3 regions of the Arthrobacter sp. NPDC092385 genome follow, and region 1 is predicted to be linked to each of the others. Evidence: riboswitches for the same ligand, from Rfam matches in the RefSeq annotation. Region 1 holds a riboswitch; each other region holds the start of a gene.

The links. Region 1 has a riboswitch for cyclic di-GMP ahead of ACIQCY_RS06315 (hypothetical protein). Riboswitches for the same ligand answer to the same signal wherever they lie in the genome.
Region 2: another riboswitch for cyclic di-GMP. It lies ahead of ACIQCY_RS00900 (glycoside hydrolase family 26 protein); the one in region 1 lies ahead of ACIQCY_RS06315 (hypothetical protein).
Region 3: another riboswitch for cyclic di-GMP. It lies ahead of ACIQCY_RS01545 (response regulator transcription factor); the one in region 1 lies ahead of ACIQCY_RS06315 (hypothetical protein).

The regions. Positions count from the first base shown of each region.
Region 1 covers NZ_JBIVQL010000003.1:273,816-283,688, forward strand. The annotation lists gene ACIQCY_RS06295 (glycoside hydrolase family 13 protein) at 1-853, shown strand, start outside; gene ACIQCY_RS06300 (DUF1992 domain-containing protein) at 1,087-1,776, shown strand; gene opgC (OpgC domain-containing protein) at 1,784-4,372, opposite strand; gene ACIQCY_RS06310 (glycosyltransferase) at 4,369-6,432, opposite strand; cyclic di-GMP riboswitch class I at 6,726-6,800, shown strand; gene ACIQCY_RS06315 (hypothetical protein) at 6,818-8,005, shown strand; gene ACIQCY_RS06320 (NADPH-dependent F420 reductase) at 8,054-8,740, opposite strand; gene ACIQCY_RS06325 (response regulator) at 8,775-9,554, opposite strand; gene ACIQCY_RS06330 (ATP-binding protein) at 9,551-9,873, opposite strand, start outside.
Region 2 covers NZ_JBIVQL010000001.1:178,962-188,834, forward strand. The annotation lists gene ACIQCY_RS00875 (hypothetical protein) at 1-414, opposite strand, end outside; gene ACIQCY_RS00880 (multidrug effflux MFS transporter) at 610-1,887, shown strand; gene ACIQCY_RS00885 (hypothetical protein) at 1,837-2,088, opposite strand; gene ACIQCY_RS00890 (hypothetical protein) at 2,189-2,353, shown strand; gene ACIQCY_RS00895 (DNA-formamidopyrimidine glycosylase family protein) at 2,391-3,200, shown strand; gene ACIQCY_RS00900 (glycoside hydrolase family 26 protein) at 3,318-4,553, opposite strand; cyclic di-GMP riboswitch class I at 4,571-4,645, opposite strand; gene ACIQCY_RS00905 (peroxiredoxin-like family protein) at 4,922-5,593, shown strand; gene ACIQCY_RS00910 (ROK family protein) at 5,639-6,853, opposite strand; gene ACIQCY_RS00915 (GDSL-type esterase/lipase family protein) at 6,867-7,223, opposite strand; gene ACIQCY_RS00920 (GNAT family N-acetyltransferase) at 7,388-7,846, shown strand; gene ACIQCY_RS00925 (aminoacyl-tRNA deacylase) at 7,865-8,338, opposite strand; gene ACIQCY_RS00930 (ABC transporter substrate-binding protein) at 8,472-9,873, shown strand, end outside.
Region 3 covers NZ_JBIVQL010000001.1:299,220-309,092, reverse strand. The annotation lists gene ACIQCY_RS01565 (EAL domain-containing protein) at 1-137, opposite strand, end outside; gene ACIQCY_RS01560 (hypothetical protein) at 325-549, shown strand; gene ACIQCY_RS01555 (LysE/ArgO family amino acid transporter) at 635-1,237, opposite strand; gene ACIQCY_RS01550 (LysR family transcriptional regulator ArgP) at 1,306-2,208, shown strand; cyclic di-GMP riboswitch class I at 2,309-2,383, shown strand; gene ACIQCY_RS01545 (response regulator transcription factor) at 2,518-3,333, shown strand; gene ACIQCY_RS01540 (hypothetical protein) at 3,338-3,799, opposite strand; gene ACIQCY_RS01535 (DUF6221 family protein) at 3,910-4,170, opposite strand; gene ACIQCY_RS01530 (MMPL family transporter) at 4,301-6,451, opposite strand; gene ACIQCY_RS01525 (MarR family winged helix-turn-helix transcriptional regulator) at 6,550-7,020, shown strand; gene ACIQCY_RS01520 (methyltransferase domain-containing protein) at 7,050-7,847, shown strand; gene ACIQCY_RS01515 (hypothetical protein) at 7,965-8,981, shown strand; gene ACIQCY_RS01510 (hypothetical protein) at 9,025-9,684, shown strand; gene ACIQCY_RS01505 (hypothetical protein) at 9,681-9,873, shown strand, end outside.

The sequences.
Region 1 (9,873 bases):
CGACCGTCGGGCCCGCTACGCCAGCCCCGAGGGACTCGGCCAGGCGTTCAACTTCGACCTCCTCAAGGCGGACTGGAACCCGCACCAGTTCCGCGACATCATCACGAAGAACCTCGTCGAGGCTACGTCCTCCGGTGCGTCGTCGACCTGGGTCTTCTCCAATCACGACGTCGTGCGGCATGCCACGCGCTACGGACTGCCGCCGGCAGGACCGGACGGCACGAGCAAGCCGGGCCAGGGCGGAGAGGGTGGCCAGGACGGTTCGGCCTGGCTGATGAGCGGCGGTACGGAACCGGTGCTCGACCGTGAGCTGGGGGAGCGCCGGGCCCGCGCCGTCTCGCAGCTCATGCTCGCGCTGCCCGGCTCCGCGTACCTGTACCAGGGCGAGGAGCTCGGCCTGCACGAGGTCGCCGACATCGCCGACGAGGACCGCCAGGATCCCACCTTCTTCCGCAACAGGGGAGTGGACGTGGGCCGTGACGGCTGCCGCGTGCCGCTGCCCTGGACGAAGGACGGCCGGTCCTTCGGCTTCGGCTTCGAGGGGGCGCACCTGCCGCAGCCCGAGTGGTTCGGTGAGTACGCGGTGGAGGTGCAGGAGGGCGATCCCGCCTCCCACCTCAGCTTCTACCGCCGGGCGCTGCAACTGCGCCGCGAGCTGCAGGGCGACGAGGACTTCGAGTGGATCGAGGAGTCCTCCGCCGACGTCCTGCACTTCACGCGTCCCGGCGGCTGGCACTGCGTCACCAACTTCGGTCCGACGCCGGTGGACCTGCCCGCGGGAACCGTGCTGCTGAGCAGCTCGCCCCTGGCGGACGGCAAGCTGCCTGGCGACACGACCGCCTGGCTCGCCTAGCGCGTCCCTGACGGCGAACGAAGTCGGGCCACCTTCACGGAGGTGGCCCGACGTCGTCGACCGGCTCGCCCCGCGTCCCTGGCGGCGTACTGCTGCGGCTTCGCGCTCGCGCTTCGGACGGGACAGTGCGTGTCGTGCCAGGACGCGCCGTCGGAACGGGCTGTCGCCGCCGAAGCACGTGCACGAGCCCGCAATCCTCCGGCCGCCAGCCCGTTCGTCGGCAGGAGAATCGGTTGCACGCCCCTCCGCGGCCTCGGAATACTGGAAGGACCGGCACGAGCGAGGCGGAGGGCGGCGGCATCAGCAGGTCCCAGGAACACGAGGAGAGGCTGCGCAAGGCGGCCCAGTACCGTGCTGCCCGGGACGGCGGGGGAGTGGCCGACGCCATGGCCGAACGGGAACGCCAGGACGACGACGGCGACGCGGCGCCGGACGGGGAGCTGGCCCCGCTGCGGGAGGGCGAGGACGAGGCCAAGCGTGCGCGCCTGATCGTGGACCGTGCTGTGGCGCGCGGGGACTTCGACAACCTGGCGCTCGCCGGCAAGCCGATCCCCGGCCTGGGGGAGGCCCACGATCCGGACTGGTGGGTCAAGGGACTGATCCAGCGCGAGAACATCACCGGGCTCGGTCCGCGGGCCATCCTGCTGCGCACGGAGGACGCCGAACTCGACGACCGCCTCGACCGCCAGTACACCGAGAAGCAGGTCCGCGAGGTCCTCGAGGACTTCAACTACCGCGTGATCGACGCGCGGCGCCAGCTCCTCGGAGGTCCGCCCGTGATCACCAGACTGCGCGACGTCGATGCCGAGGTGGAGCGCTGGCGGGAACGCCGGGAGGCGGCCCGCCGCACGGCGGAGGCCGCGGCTCCGCCGGAGCCGCCCAAGGCCTCCTTCTGGCGCAGGATCTGGCGCGGCACCGACTGATCTCCGGCTAGTTCGGGATCACCCGGAACAGCACCTTCTTCTTCACCATCGCCCAGATGGCGAGCGTCACCACGGCGTGGATCACGAGTCCCTGCCAGGCACTCGTGCGGTCGAGCCCGGGGATGTTGGCGACCGCGAGCACGAAGTACACGTGGACGATGAACACGTACAGGCTCGCGCGGCCCAGCGGGATGTAGAGCCAGCCCGTCAGCGTGTTGATGGGCTTCCAGAACGAGGTCAGGATCACGTGCGCCGCGAGGATGAAGAAGGCGAGGTTGAGCAGCCGCCCCGGTTGCAGGAACACGCGCACGTACCCGGATTCGTACAGGGTCTGGTAGAAGCCCGTCGGGATGAAGGGGAGATCGAGTCCCAGGGTGTAGTTCAGCCAGAGGGTTCCCAGCGCCAGCGCGTAGGCACCCGTCGCCACGCCCACGAAGATCTTCCCCCGGTGGGTACTGAGCGCGTCGATGATGGCGCGGCGGTGATACCCGAGGACGACGCCGTGGACGAAGATCACCTGCCAGGTGAGCAGCGGGAAGACGTCCTGGAACTGTGAGGGGAGGACGCGCAGGTGGAAGATGCTGTCCACGATGTAGAGCGCCCAGCTGATGGCGAGCACCAGCCACCACAGCTTTCTGCGGAGCATCAGGACGAGCAGCGGGACCGTCAGTGTCAGCACCACGTAGAGGCCCATGATGTTGAAGGCCCACGGTCCCATGGTGAGGAGCAGGAGGTCCCGGATCGCGTACCCGGCCGGCGGGTAGTCGAACAGGCGCGTGATGTTCGGGTAGAGGTCGTACACGCGGCCTGCGGCCTCGGTACCCGCCCCGCCCGTCCCACGGTCCGTGAAGGTGGTCAGCACGGTCGCATCGATGAAGGGGACGAGGGACAGCAGGTAGACGGTGAGGACCACGGCCAGGGACGTGAGGTAGAGCTTGAGCGCCCTCCGGGTGGTCCCCTTCGCAGCCTCCACGGCACCGCGGCGCTCGACCGCGATGGGGTGCACCATCCCGAGCACGACGCCGGACAGCAGGACGAACAGTTCCGCGCCGGTGATGGTCCCGATGAGGTTGCGGGAGATGAAGGACCAGGGGCCGGCGACCTCGATGTGGGTGACGACCACCGAGGTGATGATCCAGCCGCGCAGCAGGTCGATCCGGGCGTCCCGCGGTGCATGCTCGTCCGGGTAGCGCCACTGCGGGACCACACGCTTGGCCAGTCCGGCCAGGAGCACCAGGGCGAAGAGCCCGACGACGCACAGCACGAGCCAGCCCATCACGGCGCTGACCGGTGCGCCGGCCTGCCACACCTGCCTGGTGGACTCGTTCGCGTCCTCCTGCGGAACCACGTCGGTGATCGGGCCGAGCCGAACCCCGGGTGCCGCGTCGAGGGTACTGCGGAGGGCCGCCGCCGTCGCATCGTCTCCGCCGAGGCCCCAGTCGACCGTGTGGCCCTGGGCCTCGGGCTCCGGGCGCGATGCCTCGAGCCAGGCGACCATGCCGATCTCGGGGTACTCCTCGGCGATGGCGGGGTCGAACACCTGGTTCAGCCATGCCCGCTTGATCTCCGCCTCCGGAGCGCTGTCGGAGTCTTCGGGATCGTGGAGGGCGGCCGTCTGGACGAGGAACCGCTTGCCCTTCCCCGCGGCGTACTCCTTCGCGAAGTCGATCCGGGGAGCGCCGGGAGCCGCACCGTAGGTGCCCGCGAGCTGGTCCGCGAACTTTCCCGGTTCGGGCAGCACGGAGGTCGTGATCGCGCCGGAGTACTCGCGCGTACCCTTCGCGTCCGTGGTCGCGCCCTGCTCGTAGCTGCCGAAGTGGTACAGGGACAGGCCCACCCAGTCCACGGCGTCGTCGCCGGGGTAGTAGGGCCGGTAGGGGTCGTCGCCCTCGTCGATCAGGCCGTTGCCATTGGTGTCGAGGGCGGTGACGGTGCCGGAGCCGAGGCCCTCCACGGCGCCGTAGGCCTCGGTGAACGGGTAGCCGGCAGCGTACGACGGCGCCCAGACCATCGCGGCGGACGGCACCCGCGCGTGGACCTCGTCGGCCAGGGTGCGGAAGGCTTCGACGTAGGTGTCGGGTTGCTGGCCCCAGCTGAACCAGGTGCCGTTCATCTCCGGGGCGAAGCGGAGGAAGAACCCGGTGCGGAATTCGTCGCTGATGCGCCCGAGCGTGTCCGCGAGATGATCGGCGTCGTCCTCCGTCAGCTCGGCGAGCGGCTTCGACGGCTCGAGGGACACGACGGCGACGGCACCGAGGGACGCCTCCTGCCGGACCAGATCGATCAGGTCGCGCTCCGCGTCGGCATCGAGCGGGTAGGCGACCGGCCGGCTGAAGAACGACGGCGTGATCCCGGTGCGGTCGGCATACGCGCGGGCGTTGTCGACGGACCAGTCGAGCTCGGGCCCGAAGTACCGGCCCTCCGTCAGCCCGGTCGGATCCTCGACGGGCGTCCGGTCGTTTTCGGCGGTGGTGGCGGGCAGGACGGCCGTGGTCGCCTGTGCCGGCGTGACTCCGGCCAGGAGTCCCAGCGCCAGCGTCACCATCAGGGTCAGGCATGCCGTCCACTGCTGTCGCCCCCGACGGGGAGCCGTCATCCCTTCGCTTCCTGGCGGGCCTTCGCCTTCGCGATGTCCGCCTGGTAGTGCTCGTAGCCCCGGTAGCGGACGGCCTCGATGATGACACTGAAGATGACGAGGTCGAAAATGACCCAGACGATGTTGACGGACGTCCCGAGGATGTCCGCCTGTCCCATGAGCATGCGGACGACGCCGACGATCACGGCGGCCACCAGCAGGCCCATGGCCCAGAGCTGCGGCTTCACGAGGTCCCACCGCAGCGTGTTGTCCTGCTGCAGGGTCTTGGGGGTGACGGCGAAGTCGAGGCTCCGCCCGAGGTACACGTTGCCGAACGCCGAGGTGATCGAGCGGATCCAGACGGGGAACAGGGCGAGCGAGTACTGCTGCCCGCGCCACGTCTTCACGCCCTTGCCGACCACGGCGAACAGCAGCTGGTTGACCAGCAGGAACGGGATCAGCCGCACGAAGAACTCGGTGCTGATCGAGTTGACCGGCAGGATCCCGAACAGCAGGTAGATGATCGGTGCCGCGATGTAGACGAGCGCTGCGAAGCCGGACAGGTAGCTCCACATGGTGGCCCAGTACATCAGCTTCTGGGCGATCGTGAGGCCCTTCTGCGCGAACGGGTTCTCGCGGAACATCACCTGGATGGTCCCCTGGCCCCAGCGCAGGCGCTGGGTCAGCATCGAGTTGAGATCCTCGGGCGCGAGCCCGTCGGCCAGCTTCTCGTGGTGGTACGCGGATTCCCAGCCGAGCGCATGCAGGCGCATGCACGTGGCCATGTCCTCGGTGACGGAGATGGTGGCCATCGGCATCACGGCCTGCGCCTCGCCACTGCGGTCGGCGTTGACCGATTCGATCAGGACGCGGACGGCGTCGATCGCGGCGAGCGGGGACCACGAGCGCTGCGCCAGCTGGTCGAGCGCGGCGTCGTCGACGACGGCGAGGCCGGGGGTGCTGGCGGAAGCGTCCTGCAGCCCGGCCTCCAGGCCCTCGATGTCGAGGTCCTCGAGCGAGGCCAGGTCCTCGTGGAAGGCCGCGATGTCCGCAGCCACGAGTCCGCGGGTGACAGCCACGACCCGCTGCTGGAACTCGTAGGTGACCTCGGAGATCCCGTCGCCCTTCCGCAGGCGGCGACGGACCCTGCGCAGGTCCTTCGCCACGAGGTCCAGGGCCTCGCCCACGCGCTCGTTGTGCGCGCCCAGGTTCTTCTTGGCCCTCGCGATGACCTTGTCCGAGGTCTTGAGCGCCTTGTGCAGAGCGAGTTCGATCTCCGTCACGTAGCGCGTGACGCCGAGCTGCATGAGCGCCTCGCGGCGGATGATGGCGTTCGAGCCGCAGAAGAAGGCCGCGTTCCACCCGTCCTTACCCTGCTGGATGGGGCCGTAGAACAGCGGTGCCTGGCTGCCCAGCGGATCCGAGTCCGGCACGTTGATGAAGACCTGCGGCGTCTGCACCAGTGCCATCTTCTCGTTGGTGAAGTAGCCGAGGGTCTTGTCGAGGAGGAGCGGATCGGGGATCTGGTCGGCGTCGAGGATGACGAGGAACTCGCCGTCCGTGGACATGAGTGCGTTGTTCAGGTTGCCCGCCTTGGCGTGCCGGGGCATGTCCTTCCAGTCCGCGGAGCGCGTGATCCACCCGATGCCCTCGGCTTCCGCGGCCTCGCGGACTTCGGCGCGGTTGCCGTCGTCGAGGATCCAGGTGTTGTGCGGGTAGCGGATCTTCTTCGCTGCGCGTGCGGTGGTGAGGACGAGGTCCAGCGGCTCGTTGTAGGTGGTGATGAAGACGTCCACGGTCAGGCCGGGCGGGGCCTCGGGGGCCTGTCGCTTCCGCAACCTCCACACCGTGAAGCCGAAGAGCAGGGAGTCGATCAGGGAGTAGGTCTCCGCCAGCACCAGCGGGATGGCGATCCACCAGGCGTCCCAGTTGATCGAATAGAGCCACCGCCACGCGATGTAGTTCAGCCCCAGGACGGCCGTCACGAGGACGATCGCCCGGATCAACAGCGTCCGGCCGCCGAACGAATCGTCCTGCTTGTCTCGATGTCCGTCATCGACGGACAGATCATCTGGTGACATGATCCCCATGCTTCAGCACACTCCACTTCCTGCTTCCGTGCGCGCGGGCACTGCTGCGGTGACTTGTGTGCGCCGGGCCGGCCGCACTGAGACGCTCACCGGGTCCGCGGGGACCATGAAGCATTAAACCAAGGTACCCGAGTGGAGGCATGGCGTCCGCCGGGCGGCGGGAGTGCGTCAATATTGAGCAATACCTGCGCTTATGGAAGGTCCTTCCGGAAGGGGCATGCGGGAGGATTGACGTGTCGAGGGACCTGCCACCAGGACCAGCGGCACCGCTGGATGCACCCGCTCAGCGATAAGGGCAAAACCGGTGCGAACCGGTGACGCAAAGCCACGGGACCCACGGGGTCAGCCGGGCCATCGAACAGCAAAGGTCTCAGCCATGCCTCCTTCGACCCTGTCGTCCCGTGCCCGCCGAGGGATGTCGGGCGGCCGGAGATCACTCCTGGGCGCCGCCCTGGCGGCCGTCCTGCTGATGGCATCGGTCCCCGGGCCCGTCACGGCCAACACCACCCCACTGGCCGTAGATCCCGGACCGGTGGGCGACTTCGCCTGGAAGGGCTTCAACTGGGAGAAGCGCCGGTCGAACGGCGCCCCGAACTACAACCAGCAGTTCGCCGCCGCCAACGTGAGTAGCCCGGACGCCAATGGCCACGTGACCATGACCCTCTCCAATCCGACCGGGGAGTCGACCATCGGCGCGGAGTTCAACACCACGCGGCACGGCTTCGGCTACGGCACCTACAGCACCACGATCGAGAAGGACCTCACCACGCTGCAGAAGGAAGTGGTGTGGGGCTGCCTCTTCACCTACGACCCGGCCGTGGCGCCCGGTTTCAACGAGATCGACCTGTGCGAGGCCAGTTCGTGGGGAGGCGGCAGCATCAACAACCAGGTGTGGCCGATCACCCAGGGCCACGGCTACTGGTTCGATGCCAGCAAGCCGCCAGGGGTCGGCAACGATACTGCGATCTTCGACGTCACCAGCCATCTCGTCCTGACACACCGGTTGATCTGGGAGCCGAACAAGCTCACCTTCGAGACCTTCGCGGGGGAGGGCTCCTCCGGGACGCTGCTCAAGCGCACCGTGAAGCAGGGCGAGAACGTGCCCGAGCCGGCCCGCGAGACGATCCACTTCAACCTCTGGGTCACCGGCGGCGGGGGAGGCGACCCGGCGCATGTGAAGCCCGAGAAGGTCGTCATCCGGGACTTCTCCTTCATCCCGGCCGGGGCCGGGCCCGTGGTGACGACCCCGACGCCGAGCCCGACGCCGACCTCGACCCCGACTCCGACCCCGACTCCGAGCCCGACGTCGACCCCGACGCCCACTCCCGCACCGGCCACTCCCGCGATCGCCCTGACCGCGACGAGCACGAAGGTCCGCAGCGCCACCTCGACCACGCTCACCTGGACGGGCGCCACGGGCTCGACCGTGACGCTCCTGACCAACGGAGTGCGGACCCGCATCGCCAATTCGGGCCGTTACACGACGACCGCGAAGGGCACCTCCGCGAGATACCAGGTGTGCGACGCGACGCGCTGCTCGCCGGTCGTCATCGCAACCCGGTAGCCCGCCTGTTCGGCCGGCTCCAGGCAGCGCTTCCCGAGGAGGTCCCGCTCAGCGCATCTTGGCGTAGCGCCTGGCCTGGCCGAGCGCCTCGCGCATGCCGTCCGCGTCATGCACCGTGCCGTAGCCCGGGGTGTCGCGCTGGAAGCGCCAGCCCTCCGCGAGGGACCCGGCGTCGACGGCGTCGAAGCCGAATTCGTCGAGGAGTTCCACCACGGCCTGCTTCGCGTCGGAGTCGTCACCCGCGATCGGCAGGGCCCGCCGGCCGGGGGTGCCGGCAGGCGTGCCGTCGGTGGTGAGCTGCTCGAAGTGGATGTTGTTGAACACCTTCACCACCGAGGAGCCCGGGAGGCGTCGCTGCAGGAGTTCGCTCGTCGTCGTGCTCTCGTCGTCGAGCTCGGCGATCCGGCCGTCGCGCTGGGGGTAGTAGTTGCAGGTGTCGATGACGAGCTTCCCGGCGAGCGGCTCCACGGGAACGGAGCCGATGTCCTTCAGCGGGATGGTGACGACGACGACGTCGCCCTCCGCGGCCGCCTCCTCGACGCTTCCGGCGCGGGCGCCCTCACCGAGTTCTCCGACGAGGTCCTGGAGCGTCTCGGGGCCGCGGGAGTTGCTCATGACGACCTGGTCGCCGCGACCGACAGCGAGGCGCGCGAGTTGCGAGCCGATGTTGCCGCTGCCGATGAAGCCGATGGTGCTGCGCCTGGCGCCTGTCCGGTCTGTCGTGTTCTCAGTCATTCCCACCACAACCTCCCCGGCCGGTGGTTATTCCTCAGGTGCTCCGCGCGTCGCCCGTCCAGACGTAGAACTTCTCGGGACGTCCTGCCGAACCGTACTGCGGGACGATCCGCGCCTGTCCCCGCGACACGAGGAACTCGAGGTAGCGCCTCGCGCTGACCCGGGCCATGCCGAGCCGTTCGGCGACGTCGGACGCCGACGTCCCGCGCCCGTGGCCGCGGAGGTCCAGCATGACGGCGTCGAGCGTGGGCGCGGAGAGTCCCTTCGGCGTCGTGACCGTCCTGGCCACGGCAATGCCCGACGGCGCGCTGCCGCGGCCCGCGCCGGTCCCCGCCGCGGTGCGCAGGAGCCGGTCGATCCTGCCCTGGTCCAGCGACGCGGTGCCGTCCGTGGCGTGGGAGTCGAGGTCGCGCCGGTATGCCACGTAGGAGTCCAGCCGCTCGTTCAGCACTGCGGCGTTGAAGGGCTTCACGAGATAGTGCAGGACCCCGCCCGCAACAGCGGCCCGCACCGTCTCGAGCTCGCGGGCAGCGGTGATGGCGATGACGTCGAGGGGCTCGCCCGGCCGGTTCCGCAGGGCGCGCAGCACCTCGATCCCCGTCATGTCCGGCAAGTGGATGTCAAGCAGCACGAGCCGGGGCCGCAGGTCCTCCACGAGTTCGAGCGCCCGCGCGCCCGTGTGCGCTGCGCCGACGACGTCGAACGCCCCGTGGGCGAGCAGGAACCCGGTGTGGATGCCGGCGACCTGGTGGTCGTCGTCGACCACCAGGGTGGGGATCGGCGCGGGAGCGGAGGAATGCGTCGCGTCGGTCATGGCACCTGCAGGGTGGAACGGGGGACGTCGAGGAGCGACGGCGCGAGCCAGACGGTGAACTCGGCGCCGCCCAGGCCGGAATCGTCGACGACGACGTGCCCGGAGCGGCGCCGCGCTATCCGGTCCACCAGGGCGAGGCCGAAACCCCGCGTCCCGGTGGAGCCGCCGTCCTTCGTCGAGTAGCCGGAGGAGAAGATGCCGTCGATGTCCTCCGGTGCGACACCGGGGCCGTTGTCGGACACCGTGACGCGCACGGCGTCGTCGGCGGTGTCCAGCTGGACGAGGACCTGGCCGTCGGCGCGACCGCTCCCGGTCACGG
Region 2 (9,873 bases), on a different contig from region 1:
GGGACGGGTTGCCTCATCCTGCGCCTGGAAGGGTGTCTCCTCGACGTGGCGCGGGTCGCCGCCACTCGGGCCGGTGGGCCCGGTGCTTCCCGTGTCCATCGCGGTGACGACCGGCGGGACATCCAGTGGGAGGTCACCGCTGGCGCCGATGTCCAGGCCGGGGTCCTGGGGGGCCTTCGCGCCGTCGTCGCTCCCCGATCCGCGCTTCTTCAGCACGCCCTTCAGGGAGTCCTGAAGCTCGGGGGCCTTGCTCTTGATGGTGCCGGTGGTGGAGGACACACGGTCCTGCACCTTCGGGCTGTTCCAGAATTGCTGGGCCCTGGTCTTGATCTGCTCATAGCTCTCCCGGCCCGCCCGCGTGCCGAGGACGTAGCCAGCGGCCATACCTGCCGTGAAGACAAGTTTGTTCTTCATGCCGTTCTCCCTTCGGTGGACTGCGATGCATTCGAATCTAGACCACGCAGCCGGGAGCGGCGAGGGAAGTTTTCCGAGCCGGGCCTGCTGTAGAGGGGATGCGCGTCCGATCAGCCCTACCGTTCGTCCGGAGCGTGCAGGATGATGGGACGGGAAAGCGTTATCCAAGTCAGAGGGGTGTCAGTGGAACAGAGGGTGCGAGAAGTTCCGGTCCGCGAAGGGAGCGACGGCGGCTCGCGACGCCGCCCGCGCGTCCTGCTCCTCGTGACCGCCCTGGCGATGCTGCAGGTGATCTGGCCACTCACCATGGACCTGTACCTGCCGTCCTTCCCCGCGATCCGACGGGAGTTCGGTGCGGATGAATCCGCTGTCCAGCTCACCCTGACCGGGGCCTTCATCGGGATGGGACTCGGCCAGCTCACCTCCGGTCCGCTCTCCGACGCCATCGGACGGGCCCGTCCGCTCGCGGTGATGATCCTCGTGTACTGCGTCGCGACCGCCTCCTGTGCCCTCGCGCCGTCCCTGGAATGGCTCATCGCGAGCAGGGCCTTCCAGGGCATGGGCTCGGCGGCGTGTGCGGTGATCGCGCTCGCGATCGTCCGTGATCTCTACAGCGGCAAGGAACTGCTCGTATTCCTCGCACGCCTGTCCATCGCCTCGGGCGTCTTCGTGGTCGCCTCGCCCGCACTCGGCGCCCAGCTCCTGCAGGTGGTGGGGTGGAGGGGTCTGTTCTGGGTGCTCCTCGGCTACGGCATCGTGTTGCTCTGCGTTGCCGGCGTGATCCTGCTGCGGAACGAGACCAACACGCCGGACCGCCGCCTGCTGCGGCAGGGCGTGCGCCTGCGGAATGACTACGGGAACCTGTGGGGGGACGCCCGGTTCCGCTCGGTCGCCGTGGCGGGCGGGCTCCTCTTCGCCGCGATGATGTCCTTCATGGCGGGCAGCGCCTTCCTGCTCCAGGAAGTCTTCGGGCTCACTCCCACCGGGTATGCCCTGCTGTTCGGCGCGCAGGGCGCCCTCATGGTGGTCGGCGCGCAGGTCGGCGGGCTCGTGGCCCGGCGCACGTCACCCGTCCTCGCGGTCCGCATCGGCGCCGTGGCCCTGGTCATCAGCGCGGTCGTCCTGCTGCTGAGCGTCGGGCTCGCCCCGCAGCTGGGCGTCTGGGGGCTCATGGCTCCGGTGATGGGGTTCACGACGTCGTTCGGCCTGGTGAACCCGGCACTGCAGGCCACCGCGCTCGAGCATCACGGGCTCCGTGCGGGTACGGCCGCCTCCGTGCTGGGTGCGTCCAACATGGTCGCCGCGGCAGTACTGGCCCCGGCCACCGGCGCGTTCGGGTTGTCCTCGCCCGTGCCCACCGCCGTCGTCATGCTGGCGTGCGCGGTCGTGGCAGGCCTGTTCCTGGTGGCCGGGGTGCGTTCCTCAGGAGGAGCGGCGGGCGGATTCGACGACGTCGGGACTCACCGGGGATGACTCCGGCTGCTGGTCGCGGCGGTCCAGTTCCTCGGTTACTTCCTCGTGCCGGATCTCGGTCTCCAGGGACGGCTCGCCATCACGGGCGTACTCGTAGTCGAGCTCGCGGTGGAGCTTGCTGTTCAGTACCTCGACCTCGGGCAGGTCGAGGGTGGTGAGGTCTTCCGGGAAGTCCTCGGACGGCGACAGTCTGGTATTCATGGGGGCCTGTTCGGTGATACGACGTGGACACTGGTGCCGGGCCCGCTTCTAGACCACGCATGCCGGGCGGTACCCGGCAAAGGGAAATAGTATCGACCGCATGTGGATAACGGAAGCCGCCGTGCCCTACCCCGAGGTGTTCTTCGCCTCCCGCTCCGTGTGGTTGTACAGCGCGACGGGGACACCGCCCATGGGAAGCCGGATCGCGCGGGCCCTGCCCTCGCGGGCCGCCCCGGGCGGGCCCAGCGTCGGTGGTGGGAGCTAGCCTTCTCCTGGATCGAGGACCAGACAGGGGAGGCAGCATGCCCGAGGGCGACAGCGTCTTCCGGTTGGCCGCGCGGCTCAGGAGATCACTCGACGGCCGTACGCTCAGGCGGGGGGACCTCCGTGTTCCGGCCCATGCCACCGACGTCCTGGACGGTATGCGGGTGGCGGACCACGCGACCCACGGCAAGCACCTGCTGACCCGTTTCCACGGCGGACTGACACTCCACACGCACCTGTTGATGCAGGGGTCCTGGACCGTCACGGCCGCGGGAAGGAAGCTGCCGCACAGACTGCTGCCGGATGCACGCGTGATCCTCGAGGTGCAGGACGGGCCGACGGCGTACGGACTCGACCTCCCCGTCGTCGACCTGCTGCCGACCCGGAGCGAGACCGACGTCGTCGGGCACCTCGGGCCGGACCCGCTGCGGGAGGACTGGTCCGCCGACGAGGCGATCCGCAGGCTCCGCCGGGACCCGGGGGAGCGCGTCGCTGCTGCCCTGCTCGACCAGCGCAACATCGCGGGTTTCGGGAACCTCTGGGCCAACGAGCTCTGCTTCCTCCGCGGCGTCCATCCGGACACCGCGTTGGCGGACGTCGACGTCCCCGCGCTGGTGGCTCTCGGGGCCCGATGCCTCCGTTTCTCCGCCTTGCAGCCGAACGCCCACCAGGTCACCACGGGGAACACGCGCAGGGGCCAGCAGCACTGGGTGGCAGGCCGGGCCGGGAAGCCGTGCCTGAGGTGCGGGACCACGGTGCTCGTCAGGGGCGAGGTACCCGGCGACCCCGGCCGCCGTCGCACCTGGTGGTGTCCACGCTGCCAGCCGTTGAGGGCCTCCTCCGGGTGACGCCGCCGGCCCCTCCCGTGCGTGCTGTGCGTGCCCGGCGTGTCCGTGCGTGCCCGGCGTGCCCGGCCCCTCCCGTGCGTGCCCGGCGTGTCCGTGCGTGCCCGGCGCGTGCGGACGTCAGCGACGGGCGGCGAGACCTGCCGCGAAGGCATCCGCGGACGCGGTGGTGCTGTTGATGCGCCAGTCGGCTTCCTTGTTGATGTGGAACCAGACCAGGGCCACCACGTCCTGCTGCGCGGAGACGTAGCTGAAGAGGCTGCTGATCCACTGGGGCTTCGATCCGCCCAGTTCCGAGGAAGCCGTCTCGGCGATCATGATGGGCTTGCCGGGTGCGAGCCGGCGGAGCTGCGCGATGCCCTCCCCGAACAGCGCCTGGGGTTCCTGCCAGGTGCTCCAGGACTGCGAGGTACCCCAGTTGTAGCCGTCGAGGGCCACGAGATCGACGTAGCCGGCGCCGGGGAACAGCTGGTCCAGGGGCGTCGAGCCCCAGTAGGGCACGTTCGGGTTCCAGACCCAGCTGATGTTCGTCGCGCCCGTCGATGCCACGACATCGTGCACGTGCTGGTACGCCGCGACGTAGTCGCCCGCACCGTTGCCGTTGACACCCTCCGCCCACGGGTACCAGTCCCCGTTCATCTCGTGGGCGAAGCGGAGGTACACGGGCTGGCCCCATTGTCCGAGCGCCATACCCCATTCGCGCAGATAGGCGTCGAAGTCGCCCGCCGCGATGCGGTCGAGGGAGTAGGCGGGCTGCGAGACGCCGCCTCCCCACGTCCACGGCTCCCAGGTCAGGAGCGTCTCCGCGCCACGGGCGCGGACGGCATCGAGCTCGGCGATGGGTGCGGGCTGGTTGAAGTCCTTGTAGGAGAGCACGATCGAGGGGGCCTCGCCGGCGATGCCTGCCACCTCGTCGAGCTCTCCGCCGGCCGCCGGGCCGCCGTTGGTCCCCACGCCGAACCGGATGCTCCTGGGTTCCGTGGAGACAGGAGCGGGTTCGACGACGGCGAAGGACGCGCTCGCAGTGGCGCTTCCGGCCGTTGCCGTGATGGTCACGGACCCCGCAACCACGATCGAGGCCTGGAACGTACCCGACGCCGTCGTGGTCATGGCCACCCGGGTGGTCCCCGCGACGACCGTTCCCTTGGTCCGCTTGGGGAAGCCGGAGCCCGTCACCGTGACCGTGGTGCCGGCTGCTCCTGACGTGCTGCTGAGTGCGATGGTGGCTGCTGCCTGGGCGGGCGGCGGAGCCAGGCCGACCATCAGGACGACCATCGCCGTGACGAGGAGGAGCAGGCGCGCTGTGGTTCCGCGTACATCGCGAAAGGATGCGGACTTCCCTGGAAGTAGAAGCATGATCGGCGCCTCGCTGGTTCGGTAGCCCGGCTGACCGCAGGGGTCCCGTGGCTTTGCGTCTCCGGCTCGCACCGGGTTTGCCCTTGTCCGCCGGGCGGTTGCCCGGGCGTCCTGGTCCCCGCCGGATCGCGGGGCCTCTTCCATTGTGCGGCGCGGCCTACCGCCATGAGCTCGGGACGAGCCGAAGGATGACGAAGGATTGATGCAGGTCTTGCGCAGGTACGGAGTACCCAGGGCGTAGGAGCGGCCGCACGCCATCGGTTTCGCCGATCTCGGGCGTAGTGCTGGGAATCTGCCGTGGCCTGGACCACAATGGGTTCTGCTGCGGGTTCACGGCTCCTGTGGCCGGGGGGTTTTGAGGGGAACGAATGAAGCAGAGACCGGCATTCACGAATACCATCGCAGCGCAGGTGGACGAATACAGTTCCACTTTCGCGGCGCAGGTCGGTCCGGTGCTCGCCGCGGTCTTCGCGCGCGAGCAGGAGGACCTCCGCCGGGCCGGGCTCCCGAGCGGGATCGCAGGCGTCGGCGACAGGCTTCCCGATGCGGTCCTGTTCGACACCACGGGGCATCGGACCCGGCTGGGTGACGTGCTCGGAGCTGCAGCCGCCATCATCGTGTTCTATCGCGGCTCGTGGTGCCCGTACTGCAGCATCGCCCTGCAGACCTACCAGCGCGAGCTGCGTCCGGTCGTCGAGGCCTTCGGGACCCGGCTCATCGCGATCAGTCCGCAGGCGCCCGAGATCTCCCTGCGGACAGCGAGCGACGCCGGCCTGAACTTCGCGCTGTACTCGGACGAGGGAAATGCGCTCGCCGGACACCTCGGGATCGTGACCGTGCCCAGCGCGGAATCGATGCGCGCCCGGGCCGCGCTCGGAATCGACGTCGCCGGGTCCAACATGGACCGGACTGCGGCGATCCCGTTCCCCACGGTGGTCGTGGTCGACGCCACCGGCACCATCCGCATGATCGATGTGCGGGTGGACTACACGACGCGGACGGAGACCTGGGAGATCATCGACGCCCTGATCACGCTGTAGGGCCGCCCTCAGCATCCGGCGTGCCGTCGCAGGCGCCGAGTCTGCTCAGGCGAAGGACACCGAGCGCAGGGTTCGTGGCGACAGCCGATCCTGGAGGACGAGCGTTGCCGCACCGAGTGCTGCGGCATCGTTGCCGTTGACGGACAGGCGGACTTCCACGGGGTGGATCGCCCGCGCCATCGCACGTCGGGAGAGGGCTTCCCTGATGATGTCCACATAGAAGCCGCCGGCACTCGAGAAGGCGCTCCCGGCGAGGACGATGAGCTGGAGGTCGAGGAGGTTCACCATTGAGATCACCGCGCTCGCTACGTAGTGGGCCGAGTCCTGTATCAGTCGCAGCGCCGTCGGATCCCCCTTCATCGCTGCGGTGCCCAAGGCGGCGAAGTCCTCCGAGATCACGCCCGTCAAAGGGATGTCGAGGTCACCCCGTGCGGCGGCGTCCGCGGCCTGGGCGACGACGATCCTCGGGCTCGCATAGAGTTCCAGGCATCCGATGTTGCCGCACGGACACTGCAGGCCCTTGGCATCGACCGTCACGTGGCCGATCTCGCCGACGTTCGAGCTCACGCCCTGATAGATGGTGCCGTCCATGACGATGCCCGAGCCGATACCCGAGCCCATGTAGACCGAGGCGTAGTTCGCGTAGCCCTCGGTGGCGCCGAGCCAGTACTCCCCGATCGCGGCCGCGGTGGCATCGTTGTCGAACTCGCAGTGGAACCCGGTGGTCGAGGCCAACGCCCGGCGGATCGGGAAATCGCTCCACGTCTCCAGAGAGGGGGCGTTGCGCAGGGTGCCCGCGGTGCGATCGAGAGGACCGGGTGTAGCGATTCCCATTCCGACGATGCTGCTGCGGTCCGCGCCCGAGTCGGCGATCAGGGCCTCGATATCCCTGGTCATCCGGCTGACCACCGTCAGGGGAGACGTATCGCCCGGACCCTCGACGCGGCGCCTGCCGACTACATGTCCGCGGAGGTCGGCGATGATGTACGTGATGTAGTCCTGCCCGATGTGCACTCCGATGCCGAGTCGGGAGGCCGGATTGAGCTCGAGGAACATGCGGGGTTTCCCGCCCGTCGATTCGCCGCGGCCGGACTCGACGATGATGTCCTCGGTGAGGAGCGTGCGCACGAGGGTCGAGATGGTGGCCTGGGTCAGCCCGGTCTTCTCGGCAAGTTCCACGCGACTGATGGGTCCGCTGGAGCGGATCAGGTCCATGATTCTGCCCCGGGAAGACTCGCGGCGGCGGGTCTTTTCAATCACGGTCAATGGTAGCTCAGCACTGGATGCGGGTGGAGGATCGGCCTCGCGGCCTCCCGGAGAGGAGGGCACGATACCGACCGAGGAACTCCTCGATCCCGGACTCCTCTCCGCTGTCGAAACACCGCCAGGTGCCGTTGATGCCGATCATCACGGAGACCACGTCGGGTCTCGCGCCGAGCATATCCCTCCGCCATCGCCGCTCCAGGTCCTGCAGCCGGTCCCCGCCCTTCCCGACATTCCGCACACTGCACCCTGCCAGTTCGTGCGCGATTGCCAGGAGGCGTACGCAGCCATGGCCGAGACCGTCGGAATCCCCACGCCACCCGCAATCGGTGACGCTGTCTCCAGCGAAGACCACCCGTCCCTCCATGTGTACGAGGCCTCCTGCGTTCGATGCACTCTGTTCAGTAGCCTAAGTCAGTACGGTTACCGTCCGGGCGATAGAGCAGGGGCGGCCGCGCCCGTCCTCCAGGCCCCTCCCGGTGCGAGGATAAAAGGAGACCAATCGCCGATCCTGCGAGGATGTACGCCCTTATGCAGCTCACTCTTGAACAGGTGTCCTTCGACGCGCCCGAGGCCGAGGCGCTGCGCAACGCGCAGCAGGCGGAACTGCACGTGCGCTACGGCAGCGAGGACCACGAGCCGGGACGGCCGCCCACCGTGGACGACGTGCCGTTCTTCGTGGTGGCTCGGACCTCCGACGGTGCTGCGGTCGGCTGCGGTGGCCTGCGGCCGCTCGGCGACGGCGGATGGGAGGTCAAGCGCATGTACGTGCGCCCCGCGTACCGAGGAAAGGGCGTTGCCACGGCGGTCCTCAGGCGGATCGAGGAGGAGGCCCGGGTTGTGGGATGCGACGAGCTCCTGCTCGAGACGGGCACGGAGCAACCCGATGCGATGAGGTTCTACGAACGGGAGGGCTATCGCCGCATTCCCGGTTTCGGGGCGTACGCCGGCGAGACCCGGTCCGTCTGCTACGCCCGCACCCTGGGGTGAGCGAGGTGGCCGGACTGCCTACGAGGTGATGTCCCCGACGACGGCTCCGAGGGACGCCAGCAGCGGGTCGGCGTCGGTGAACAGCAGGAACTCCTGCGATCCCGAGCCCATGCCGATCCGGCGCCCCGGGATGCGCGCGTCGGCGTAGACCGGAAGGACCTTGCTGCTGCCGAGCGGCGTGATGGTTCCGGGCTCGTACCCCGTGATCTCGAGGGCCGCGTCCGGCTCCACGAGGGACGCCTTGTTCACCCCGAGCAGCGCACGGAGCTTGGACCAGTCGAGACGCCGGGTTCCCGGGATGAGGATGAAGACCGTGGTGCCGCGGCTGACTTTCGCCACCATCGTCTTGACCCCGTCCGCACCCGTGAGACCCTGTGCCGCTGCAGCTTCGGCGAAGGTGCCGTCGTCGTTCCTCCGGACCAGGTGGATGTCGAGTCCGCGGCTCCGGGCGTCGCGTTCGGCAGGAAGAGGGCGGGTCCCGGTGGTGTCCATCCTTGCCATCCTAATGTCCGGTACTTACTTGACTTGCCTAATAAAGTGCCCTAAGAAAGTAACCAGCAGTTCTTCCACGGGTGGTCGAACCAGCTGGCGGCACCGTGGCCGCCCACCGATGAAAGGTACAAAGATGTCCTCAACACTCTCGGGCTCCAGGCGACTGGGCCTGGCCGCTGCCACGATGCTCAGCGTCGCAACCCTCGCCCTCAGCGGCTGCGCCGGCGGCAGCGGGGGCGCATCGAATGGAGGCGGCGGGTCGGAGAACAGCTCCGTCACCGTCTTCAACGGAGCCACCGGAACCATCTCCGAGAACTTCAACCCGTTCTCCTCGACCGCACTCCAGCCCACCCTCGGCGTCATCTTCGAGCCGCTCTTCTGGTACAACGCAGCCTCGGACGAGCCGCCCACGCCGCTGCTCGCCGAGTCCTTCGAATGGAACGAGGACGGCACCCAGCTGACCATCAAGACCCGAGAGGGCGTCAAATGGTCCGACGGCGAGCCGTTCACCGCAAAGGATGTCGCCTTCACCTTCAACCTCGTCAACGAGACCCCGGAACTGAACACCACGGGACTCTCGGCAACCGCCGAGGCCACGGACGACACGACCGCGGTGCTGACCTTCCAGGAGAACTCCTTCATGCAGGAGCCGAGCGTGCTCGGCAACCGTGGCATCGTCCCCGAGCACATCTGGAAGGACGTCGCGGACCCGATCACCGAGACCAACTCGAACCCCGTAGGAACCGGCCCCTTCAAGGTCAAGGACTTCACTGCGCAGAGCTACCTGCTCGAGAAGAACGACCTCTACTGGGAGGAGGGCAAGCCGGCGATCAACGAGGTCCGCTACATCTCCCTCGAAAGCGCCGATGCCGCCACCGGCGCGCTCCTGGCCGGCGAGGTCGACTGGATGAGCTCCTTCCTGCCCGGTCTCGAGCAGATCCTCTCCGACAACGAAAACCTCTCCTACGTCAACACACCCGCTCTGACGGCCTCGATCTTCACCTGCTCCAACGAGGAACTGGGCTGTGAGGGCCCCCAGACGGACCCCGCCGTGCGCCAGGCCATCTACCAGGGCATCGACCGTGAGCAGCTGAATGCCCTCGCAGGCGGCGGATTCGCCGGAACGGCGTCGCCCACCCTGGTGTTGCCGGAGCGCGACGCGGACTGGATAGCCGACCCCGAGAACACCGAGACACCCGCCAACGCCAATGTCGAGGAGGCCAAGAAGATCCTCGAGGACGCCGGCTGGGTCGAGGGTAGCGACGGCATCCGGGAGAAGGACGGCGAACGGCTCTCACTCGGCATCCAGACGGTGACGGGCTACAGCGACTTCATCTCGCTGAACGACGCCATGTCCCAGCAGCTCCGCGAGGTCGGCATCGAGCTCAACCCCACGTCGATCACCTACAACGAGTGGATCAACAACCTCAACATCGGCAAGTACCAGCTGACGCTCGAGTCCATCGGGCTGCAGCCGTCGAACAACCCGTACTACTCCTACGAGAAGTGGTACAACTCCGCGAACACGACGCCGG
Region 3 (9,873 bases), on a different contig from region 1:
TGGTCGAAGCGGTACTTCTGCTCCGGCCCGACCTTCGACAGCACCTCGAGAGCACCCTCGCCCGATAGGCCGCGGACCAACGCCTCATAGCCCCACACGCGACCGGCAACCGCATCATAGATGGGCTGGAAAGCCATGCTGAACTCGAAGTCGAGTCTCGAAGATGTCGCGCAGCCACTGCATGCCATGCGGAGTGCCCCCTCACTGGTTCCGTCCACGCCCAACGATATCCGGTGGGTCTGCGCCAGGGGTGTCGGACAAGCCCGGGCAGAGGCGCGTCGACACCGACAGCATGTCGCCACCGCTGGCTGCCATACTTCGGGCATGGATCTTGAACAGTGGTGGAACGACGTGATGCCGGAGACGCGGGACTGGCTCGTCGCCAACAACGGGGATGCACTGACGCCGGAAGTCGTCGCCGATATCAGCCGCGCGGGTGGCCTCATCGCCGCGGATTCCTGGTGGATGGGCGAGCGCGGGCCCGACGGCGTCTTCTTGTCCGACGCGGCGACGGACTGGATCGAGGAACGCGCCAACGGCGAGCAGTAGCAGCCGCTGCGGGGAGCACGCCGACGCGCCGGGCAGGAACGATTCCCTGCCCTGCCGATGCCGGGGCTGTGAGGCCGGCCTCCGGCTACCGGGCGACGAGCATCACCGCGAGGAGGAGCATGACGACGGCGATCAGCGCGTCCAGGACCCGCCAGGCCCAGGGCCGCGTGAAGAGGGGGGCCAGGAAACGGGCCCCGGCACCGAGAGCCGTGAACCAGACGATACTGCCGAGGCCCGCCCCGGCAGCGAACCACCACTTCCCCTCCGACCCGTGCGTACTCGCGAGGGACCCCAGCAGCAGCACCGTGTCGAGGTACACGTGGGGATTGAGCCACGTCAGGGCCAGGCATGTCCCGAGGGCCGTCTTCCACGACGTGGCGCGACCGCCGGCGGTCTCGAGGTGCTCGCCCCGAAGCGCCCGCCGCGCCGCGAGAACGGCGTATCCGCCGAGGAACGCCGCACCCGCCCACCGGACCACCTCGAGGAGCACGGGTGCCTGCTCGATGGCCACGCCCAGTCCGCCGACGCCGAGCGCGATCAGCACGAGGTCGGAGACGGCGCACACCACCACGACCAGGAGGACATGGGACCGGAGAAGCCCCTGCCGCAGGACGAAGGCGTTCTGCGAACCGATGGCGACGATGAGGGTCAGGCCTGCAGCGAGGCCGGTGGCAGCGGTGGTGATCACCCCACCAACCTAGGATCCGGCGGCGGTTCAGGCCAGCTAAAGGTTCTTCAGCATGGTAAGACGTACTTATGAAGCACGTCGAGCCCGCCCAGGCAAAGGCGCTCGCCGCCATTGTGGGCGAGGGCAGCTTCGAGGCTGCGGCGGCCGCGCTCTCGGTCACCCCGTCGGCTGTCAGCCAGCGCATCCGATCGCTCGAGATCGCCGTCGGCCGCCCTGTCATCACCAGGACCCGCCCGCTGCGCCCCACGGAGACCGGTGAGGCGATCGTCCGCTTCGCGAGACAGCTCGAGCTGCTCTCGGCGGAGCTCGCGGCGGAGCTCGACGCGAGCGGCGAGGGGCAGCGCCCACGCATCACCATCGTGGTCAACGGGGACTCGTTGCACACCTGGGTGCTGCCCGCGCTGGCCCCGGTCGCCGCGACCCTGCAGGTCGAGGTGCTGCGGGAGGACCAGGAGTACTCCCTCGAACTGCTCCGCAGCGGGGCCGCTGCCGCCGCGATCACCTCCGTGGCCGAGCCCGTGCAGGGGTGTTCCTCCCATTCCCTCGGCATCATGCGCTACGTCCCGGTCTGCACCCGCGAGTTCCACCAGGCGTGGTTCCGTGGAGGCGCGACACCGGAGCAGCTCGGTGAGGCCCCGGTGATCGTCTTCGACCGCAGGGACGACCTCCAGGACCAGTACCTCCGTTCACGGACGCGCCGCGCCCTCGACCCGCCCCGCCACTACGTCCCGGCGGCGCAGGAGTTCGCCGAAGCGATCCGCCTCGGCATGGGATGGGGGCTCGTGTCCGAGCTGGAGCTCGGGCATGAACCCGCTGGACGGGGCTTCACCGCGCTGGACCCGGACGGCTACGTCGATGTGCCGTTGTACTGGCAGCAATGGCGCCACGGTTCGGCGGCGCTCGCGGCCGTCGACGACGCGGTGCGCCGCGCATCGGCCCTCCTGCGACAGCCCGCCTCGGGGACGAGGTGACGGTGTGGACAGGGCCGCAGCAGAGTCCCCCGCCGCCGCGACACGTCCTGTCCTTGAAGTGTCAGGCAAGATTGCTAGTATCGTCGGGCGAGCAGCCGCTCGCCGACAATGGCAAACCCGGTGCAAGCCGGGGACGCAAAGCCACGGGACCCACGCGGTCAGCCGGGCCGCCGAAGGGAACAGGTCCACGGAGTATGCCCAGGACAGGTCAATTCCATACAGTCTCCGCCCCGGGCGTTCCGCCAGTACGGGGGCACTCGTCACCAGTCGCCTGGAGCGCGCTGCGGCGCCACTACGGGACGTCAGGCCATGAGTAGCCTTCCTGCCGGTGAGCGCCGGGCCGCCGTCGTCATCGAGGACGATCTCGACATCCGCAACCTCGTCTGCGCCGTCCTCGAGCAGGGGGGCTTCCAGGTGAGCGTCGCTGCCACGGGCCGGGAGGGCGTCGATGTCGTCCGGCAGCAGCACCCGGTGGTGGTCACCCTGGACATCGGGCTGCCTGATATCGACGGCTACGAGGTGCTGAGGCGGCTTCGCTCCACCACCGACTGCTACGTGATCGTCCTGAGCGGTCGCGCCGACGAGACGGACATCCTCACCGCCCTGCAGGCCGGGGCGGACGACTACGTGGTGAAGCCGTTCCGCCCGCGCGAGTTGAGGGCCCGCATCGATGCGATGCTCCGCCGCCCCCGCCTTCTCCCCGCCCATCCGCAAGCCCAGCCCGCCCCGCCCGCCGTGGCCGCACAGGGCCCCAGCGCCGGCAGCGGCCCCCGGGAAGGCTCCGACACCCTCCTGCGCAACGGAAACCTCGTGGTGGACAGCGAGGCCCGCACGGCGACCTGTTCCGGCGCGGAACTGCCGCTCACGAAGACGGAGTTCAACCTGCTGCACGAGCTGATGAGGAGCAACGGCGCCGTACGGACCAAGGAGGAACTGGTGCGCGTCTCGCGCGGCGGCGACTACCGCGGGTACAACTTCGTCAGCCGCACGGACGAACGCGCCATCGAGGTGCATATCGCCAACCTCCGCCAGAAACTCGCCCGCAGCGAGGGAGACCCCGACCTGATCACCACGGTGCGCGGGGTCGGCTTCCGCATCATGCCCCGACGCTCCGCCCCACGCTAGCGGCCTACTCCGAGGGCCGTTCCGGATACAGGTCCTGCAGCGCATGGATGGTATCGGCAGCGCACGCGCGGAGCAGGGGCATCGAACGCCGGGCGCCGTCCAGGCCATCGGTGGCGATGAGCCGCTGCGTCGCGAGCGCTGCGTGGCCCAGGCGGACTGCACCCGCCATGGCCGCCGACGTCGTCACGCTGAGGACGGCGTCCTCCGTCCCGCTCGCATCTCCCGCTCGCATCCGCTGGTCGAGCCGGTCGATCTTCTGCTCGAGCGTCGAGGAGAAGTCGCGGGCGAACCTCCCGACCACCGACGGGTCCGCGAAGTCACCCTCCATGTCCCTGAGCACCCCCGGATCGAGGAGCGGCGCCGCCGTCCCGGACGCGCCCGCACCCGGCAGGGCCTCGCTCTCAGGGTGTGCCGCCCCGCCGCCCTGGTGCTGGGCAGGATCTACCGGAGTCGAATGGATGGGCACATCCCAAGGGTAACGACGGCGGAAGATCGCGGGACAGTATCGACCGCTTCTTGCGCAAAGCTTGTGGAAGGACGGCGGGAGGGCTTACACGGAACCGGCGTCCGGTGGCCCTAGGCCTTCCACGCGGCCCTGAAATCGCTGTGACCCGACCACGGCAGCGCTACCAGCCGCAGGACGGCCAGCCCCTCGGCCTCATCGAGTCCGGCACTCGCGTAGTCCATGATCCGCCGCTTGGACCGGCACTCCGCGAGGACACGCTCCGGGTCGTACCAGCCGCGGGCTCCCCACACTTCCTCGGGGAGATTACCGACGCGGGCGGCTTTCTCGTCCTCCGAGATTCGGGCGTCCAGAAAAGCGGCGAGTTCATTCATACCCTCGAGCGTAGCGACAGTCTGCTCCACCCCGTGCCCGCGCCGCTCGAGCCCGCGGCTCCGGCGAGCGGGGGCGCCCCGCCGTACGAGCGGGCAGCCGATGCCGGCTCGAGGCCCCGCCCTCGGCGAGTCACCGTGGCGAGGGCACCCTGCCGAGCTTCGAGGGCCACCAGATCTTCGGCCCGATGTCGTACGCGAGGGCCGGGATCAGCAGCGAGCGGACCAGCACGGTATCCAGCAGGACACCGAACGCGACGATGAACGCGATCTGCGCGAGGAACAGGATGGGGATGACTCCCAGTGCCGCGAAGGTCGCCGCCAGCACGACGCCGGCCGAGGTGATGACCCCACCGGTGACGCCGAGCCCGCGGAGGATGCCGGGCCTCGTGCCGATCCGCAGCGATTCCTCACGCACGCGGGTCATGAGGAAGATGTTGTAGTCCACGCCGAGCGCCACGAGGAACACGAAGGCGAACAGCGGCACCGAGGCGTCCGCGCCCTCGAACCCGAAGATCCCGTTGAACACCAGTGCGGAGACGCCCAGCGCCGTCGCATTCGAGAGCGCCACACTGGCCACGAGGAGCAACGGCGCGAGCACCGAGCGCAGCAGGATGATCAGCACCACGAGGATGACGAGCAGCACGATCGGGATGATCCTGACGAGGTCGGCGAGCGCCGTGTCGTTCGTGTCGATCGCCACCGCCGTGACGCCGCCCACCAGCGCGTCGGGGCCGGCGTCGTCGAGTGCGGCGCGCAGGTCCCGCACCACGTCCTCAGCCTGCTCGGAGTCCGCCTGGTACTCGAGCGTCCCGCTGATCAGCACCCGGCCGTCCTCGACGACGGCCGCGCCGCTCGAATCGGTGGTCACGGTCGCATCGGAGATGCCCTCCTGGGCCGTGACGACGCCCAGGGCGGCCTCCTGCTCGGCCTCGGGTGCGACGACGTAGACCGGGCTGCCCGATCCGGCGTCGAAGTGACGACCGAGCGCCTCCTGGCCGTCGACGGCGTTCGACGGCGCCAGGATCAGGGCGGACTGCGGCACGCCGCTGGCCTGCAGCTGGGTGAGGCCGAGCGCACCGGCGACGAGGAGGAGGAGCGATGCGATCCATACCGCTCGAGGACGCAGGGCCACCAGAAGGGCGACTCGCTTCCAGATCCCCCTGAGCCTCTCCAGCCCCGTCTCGGCTCCGGCTCCGGTGTGTGCCGCGTGCCTTCCGTGGTGCGGCGTGATGCCGGCCGCGGCCTCCGGGCTGAAGCGCGGACGCAGCGGCCAGAAGGCTGCGCGGCCGAAGAGCAGCAGGAGCGCCGGGAGGAGGGTCAGCGCTGCTGCGAGTGAGAACACGATGCCGATCGCGGCGATCGGCCCGAGGCTCTTGTTCGAGTTGAGGTCCGAGAACAGCAGGCAGAGCAGGCCGAGGATCACTGTCGCCCCGGAGGCCAGGATCGGCTCCACCGACCCGCGGAACGCCACGCGCATGGCCTCCCACCTCGTCTCGTTCTCCCCCAGCGCTTCGCGGAACCGGGCGACGAGCAGCAGCGCGTAGTCCGTTGCCGCCCCGATCACGAGGATGGACAGGATGCCCTGGCTCTGGCCGCTGAGCTGGATCCAGTCCAGCTTCGCGAAGCCGAAGACCAGCAGGATCGACGTGGCGAGCGCGAACACCGAGGTCAGGAGCACGAGGAACGGCAGCACGATGGAGCGGTAGACGGCGAGGAGGATGACGAACACCGCGCCGAGCGCCACACCGAGCAAGATGCCGTCGATCCCGCCGAAGGCCTCCACCAGGTCGTTCGTGAAGCCCGCCGGACCGGTGACGTAGCCGGTCACGCCGTCGGGCAGTTCGTCCGCCAGGACCGCGCGCAGCTCCGTGACGACCTCGGCGAGCTCGGCGTCCGAGGAGACGAACGCGATGTACTGGACCGCGAAGCCGTCCTCGGACGGGATGGGCCCTGCGACGGCGGGGGCTCCCTCGGCGGGGGGCTCGAGGCCCTCGACCCCGCCGAGTGTGGCGCCGAGGTCCTCGTACGCACCGAGGTCGCGCGGATCGATCGGAGACCCGGACTCGGCCACGATGACCGCGGGAATCGCATCGGAATCGCTGAACTGCTGCTGGAGTTCGCCCGCCTCCGTCGATTCCGCGCTCGCGGGGAGGAACGATGCCTGGTCATTGCTCGAGACCTCCTCGAGCCTGCCGAACGTGGGGCCACCCACCGCTGCGCCGACCAGCCAGATCAGCACGACGACGACGGGCAGCAGGACCCTCAACCAGGTGTTCTTCATGTCCTCCGTGCCTTTCCTCAATATCTCTACCGAAAAGTATATCTATCATGGAGATAATGGGAACAGACCTAAACTGAAGGCGAAGAAGGTGAGGGATCATGGCCGCGAGGGACGAGCTCATGGCGCTCATGCAGCAGTTCACGGTCGAGACGGACCGCTATGTCGACGTCGCCAGCGAGCGCGACAGCCTCCACCGGACGGACCTCCACGCGCTGAGCATCATGATCGGTGCCGCACGCGCCGGCCTCACAGTGACCCCCGGGCTCCTTCGCGAGGAGTTGAACCTGAGCTCGCCCGCGACGACCGCGCTCGTCGACCGCCTCGATTCCGCAGGTCATGTCACCCGACGGCGCAGCGAGGTGGACCGTCGGCAGGTCCACCTCGAGATGACGGAGAAGGCACGCACCACGGGGGCCATGCTGTTCGCACCGCTCGCGCGCCACATCAGCGCCGTCCTGGACGAGTACCCGGAGGAACAGCTGGCACTCCTGCGGGACATGCTGCGGAAGGTAACGGACGCCACGATCGCCGCCAAGAATGAGGCGCGGGACGACGCCGCCGCTGACTGACGGGCCTGCAACAGGCTAGCCTTCGAGACATGAACGACGAGGTCTACTCCCACGGACACCACCCGAGCGTGACGGCGGCGCATGCGTCGCGCACCGTCGCGTCCTCGGCCGCCTATCTCGAACCGCTCCTCGAGGCCGGCCTGGACCTGCTGGACCTCGGCTGCGGCCCGGGCAGCATCACGGCCGGATTCGCCGACATCGTCACACCCGGATCGGTCCTCGGCATCGACAGCTCGGCGGACGTCGTGGCGCAGGCCTCCGAAGCCCACGCCGACGTGGCGAACGTCGAGTTCCGCGAGGGCAACGTGTATGACCTCGACGCGGCCGACGAGTCCTTCGACGTCGTCCACGCCCACCAGCTCCTGCAGCACCTCGCCGATCCCGTGGCCGCGCTTCGCGAGATGCGCCGGGTGGTACGGCCCGGCGGTATCGTGGCCGTCCGCGAAGCGGACTTCGGCGCGATGACCTGGTATCCCGCCGTCGGTGAGCTCGATGAGTGGCGGGAACTCTACGGCACGCTGGCGCGCGGCAATCGCGGGGAGCCCGACGCCGGCCGGAGGCTTCCCGGCTGGGCTGCGGAGGCCGGGTTCGCCGATGTCGAGGTCTCGTCGTCGAACTGGATCTACGCGACCGCCGAGGACCGGCGTTCCCATGCCGGATCCTGGGCGGAGCGCGTGCTGCACTCGGCCTTCGCCGAGCAGACGCTCGAGCGCGGCCTCGCCGATCAGCAGACCCTCGACCGCCTGGCCGAGGGGTGGCGCCGATGGGCGCGCGCGGACGGCGGCGTGTTCCTGATGCCGAGTGTGGAGATCCTGGCCCGGGGCTAGCCGGGACGGGCGGGCAGCGCGGCCCGGGCAGGGCATGGGGAGCCCTCCCCATCGCGGCGACGACCACGGCACCGATAGGGTGGCCGTACAGGTCTCGACCGCACGGGGGAACACGCGATGGCGAACGGCACGATCGGCGCGAATATCGACGCGCTCAGGGATCTCTCGTCGAGTTTCGGCCAGGCGCAGCAGCAGCTCTCCGGCATCGCGCTCCTGATCACATCGCGGGTCAACGCGCCCGGCTACTGGAACGGTGCCGACGCGGACCGCTTCCGGGCCACCTGGAACTCGGACCACCGCCCCCGGATCCTCGCTGCGGAATCCCTCCTCACCACAGGGGCCACCAGCCTGCGCGCCGACGCGGACGAGCAGGAGGCCGCGAGCGAGCAGGGGTCCGGTGCCATACCGGGGGGAGTGCCTGGCGCGGGTCCATCCGGCCCGCCCCGGGGCGAGGGAGGATCCGCGGGCCGGCCCGCAGGATTACTCGACGAGCTGTTCGGTGGCCTCCTCGGCGGAGCCGCAGGGATCTTTGCCGGCTACTCGGCGGCGGACTCGTGGCTCAGCAGGGCCAGCCTGCCGGTGACGGCGCTCCGCCTGTTCAACCACCTCGAACTCGCCGGCAGCTTCTCGGGCCTCGACGACGCCCTCCGTGCGAGCTCCCAGGGCGCGCAGCTGCAGAGGATCGCGGGGATCTTCGGCGGCGAGGGCTGGGGCGCCGAGCTGCAACGCCTCGGTGGAGTGCTCCCGGAGGGCTTCTCCGGACGCGTGGGCTCGCTGGCGGAGCCACTCGGAGCGTTCGGGAAGGCGGTGGGCCCCATCGGTGTCGGGCTCGGCCTCGTGACCGTGGGACAGGATGTCGCAGAGGGCAACTACGACCGTGCTGCCTACCACTTCGCGACGACGGCGCTCGGCGGGGCAGCGCTCATCACGCCGCCGCCGGTGAATCTGGCGCTCGGCCTTGCCTCCGGAGGTCTTGCCCTGGGGGAACTGGCGTACGACAACATCCCCGTCTTCCACGACGCGGTGGACTGGAGCGTCGGCGCAGTGGGCGATGGAATCGGCGCGGTGACCGAGGGCGTGAAAGACCTGGGTGCGGGCATTGCCGAGAAGGCGGAGGACCTGTGGCCCTTCTGATGCATGACCACCACGACCTGCTCGCAGACCGAAGGACATTCCCGTGACAGAGACGACACCGGCGACGACGAGCGCCCCGGCCCCCGCCGAACCCACCGTGCTCGGCTTCGGCATCGCCGAGATCGCATACCTGCTCTCGCTCGGCACCGGGCCGCAGGCGGACAAGTCGCGACGCTTGCTCACGGTCGGCCCGGACATGACGGCGCCCGTGATGCTGGCAGCGGGAGCGTCATCCCTGCTCGCGCGTGGACTGGTCCGGGTCGACGGAGACGCCGTCATCCCCAACGCCGGTGCGGAATACGTCGCCTTCGCCTTCGCCGCGTCCTACCGCTGGACCGAGGTCGGCCTGCAGAACGAGCGGAAACCGGAATTCGCGCTCTACTTCCAGGCGCCCGAGGTCTCACTGCTGCTGCAGCCCGCTGCCCTCGGCAGCTGGTTCGCCGTCATCAAGGACCCGGCCGCGACCGACGCCGAGATGCTCCGGCAGGTCATCGAGCAGGGCACGAGCGCGCTCGAGCCGGCGGCCGTCCTCTTCGGCTCCTCGACCCTCTCGGACGAGACGAACTACTTCGTCCGCAGGAACGGCGGCGGCGGCTGGGACGTCGCGCACGTCACCCCTGCCGGCGAGCAGCAGCGCAGGCCGGCCGTCAGCGAATCGGCCCTCCTCGCCGACCTCCAGGCCCTGACGCAGGCTCCCGCATGAGCGCTCCGCTCTGGCGCCCGCAGCAGTGGGATGCCCACGTGCCTCCGCACCTCAAGGAACCCTACCCATGGGCGCACCCGAACTTCCGGGGAAGCTTCCATCCTTTCGGGAACCCACGGGACACCGTGGTGTTCGGTGCCGCGCTCGTGCTTGCCGGCGTCGTCCTGACCGGGATGGCGATCGGCGGCT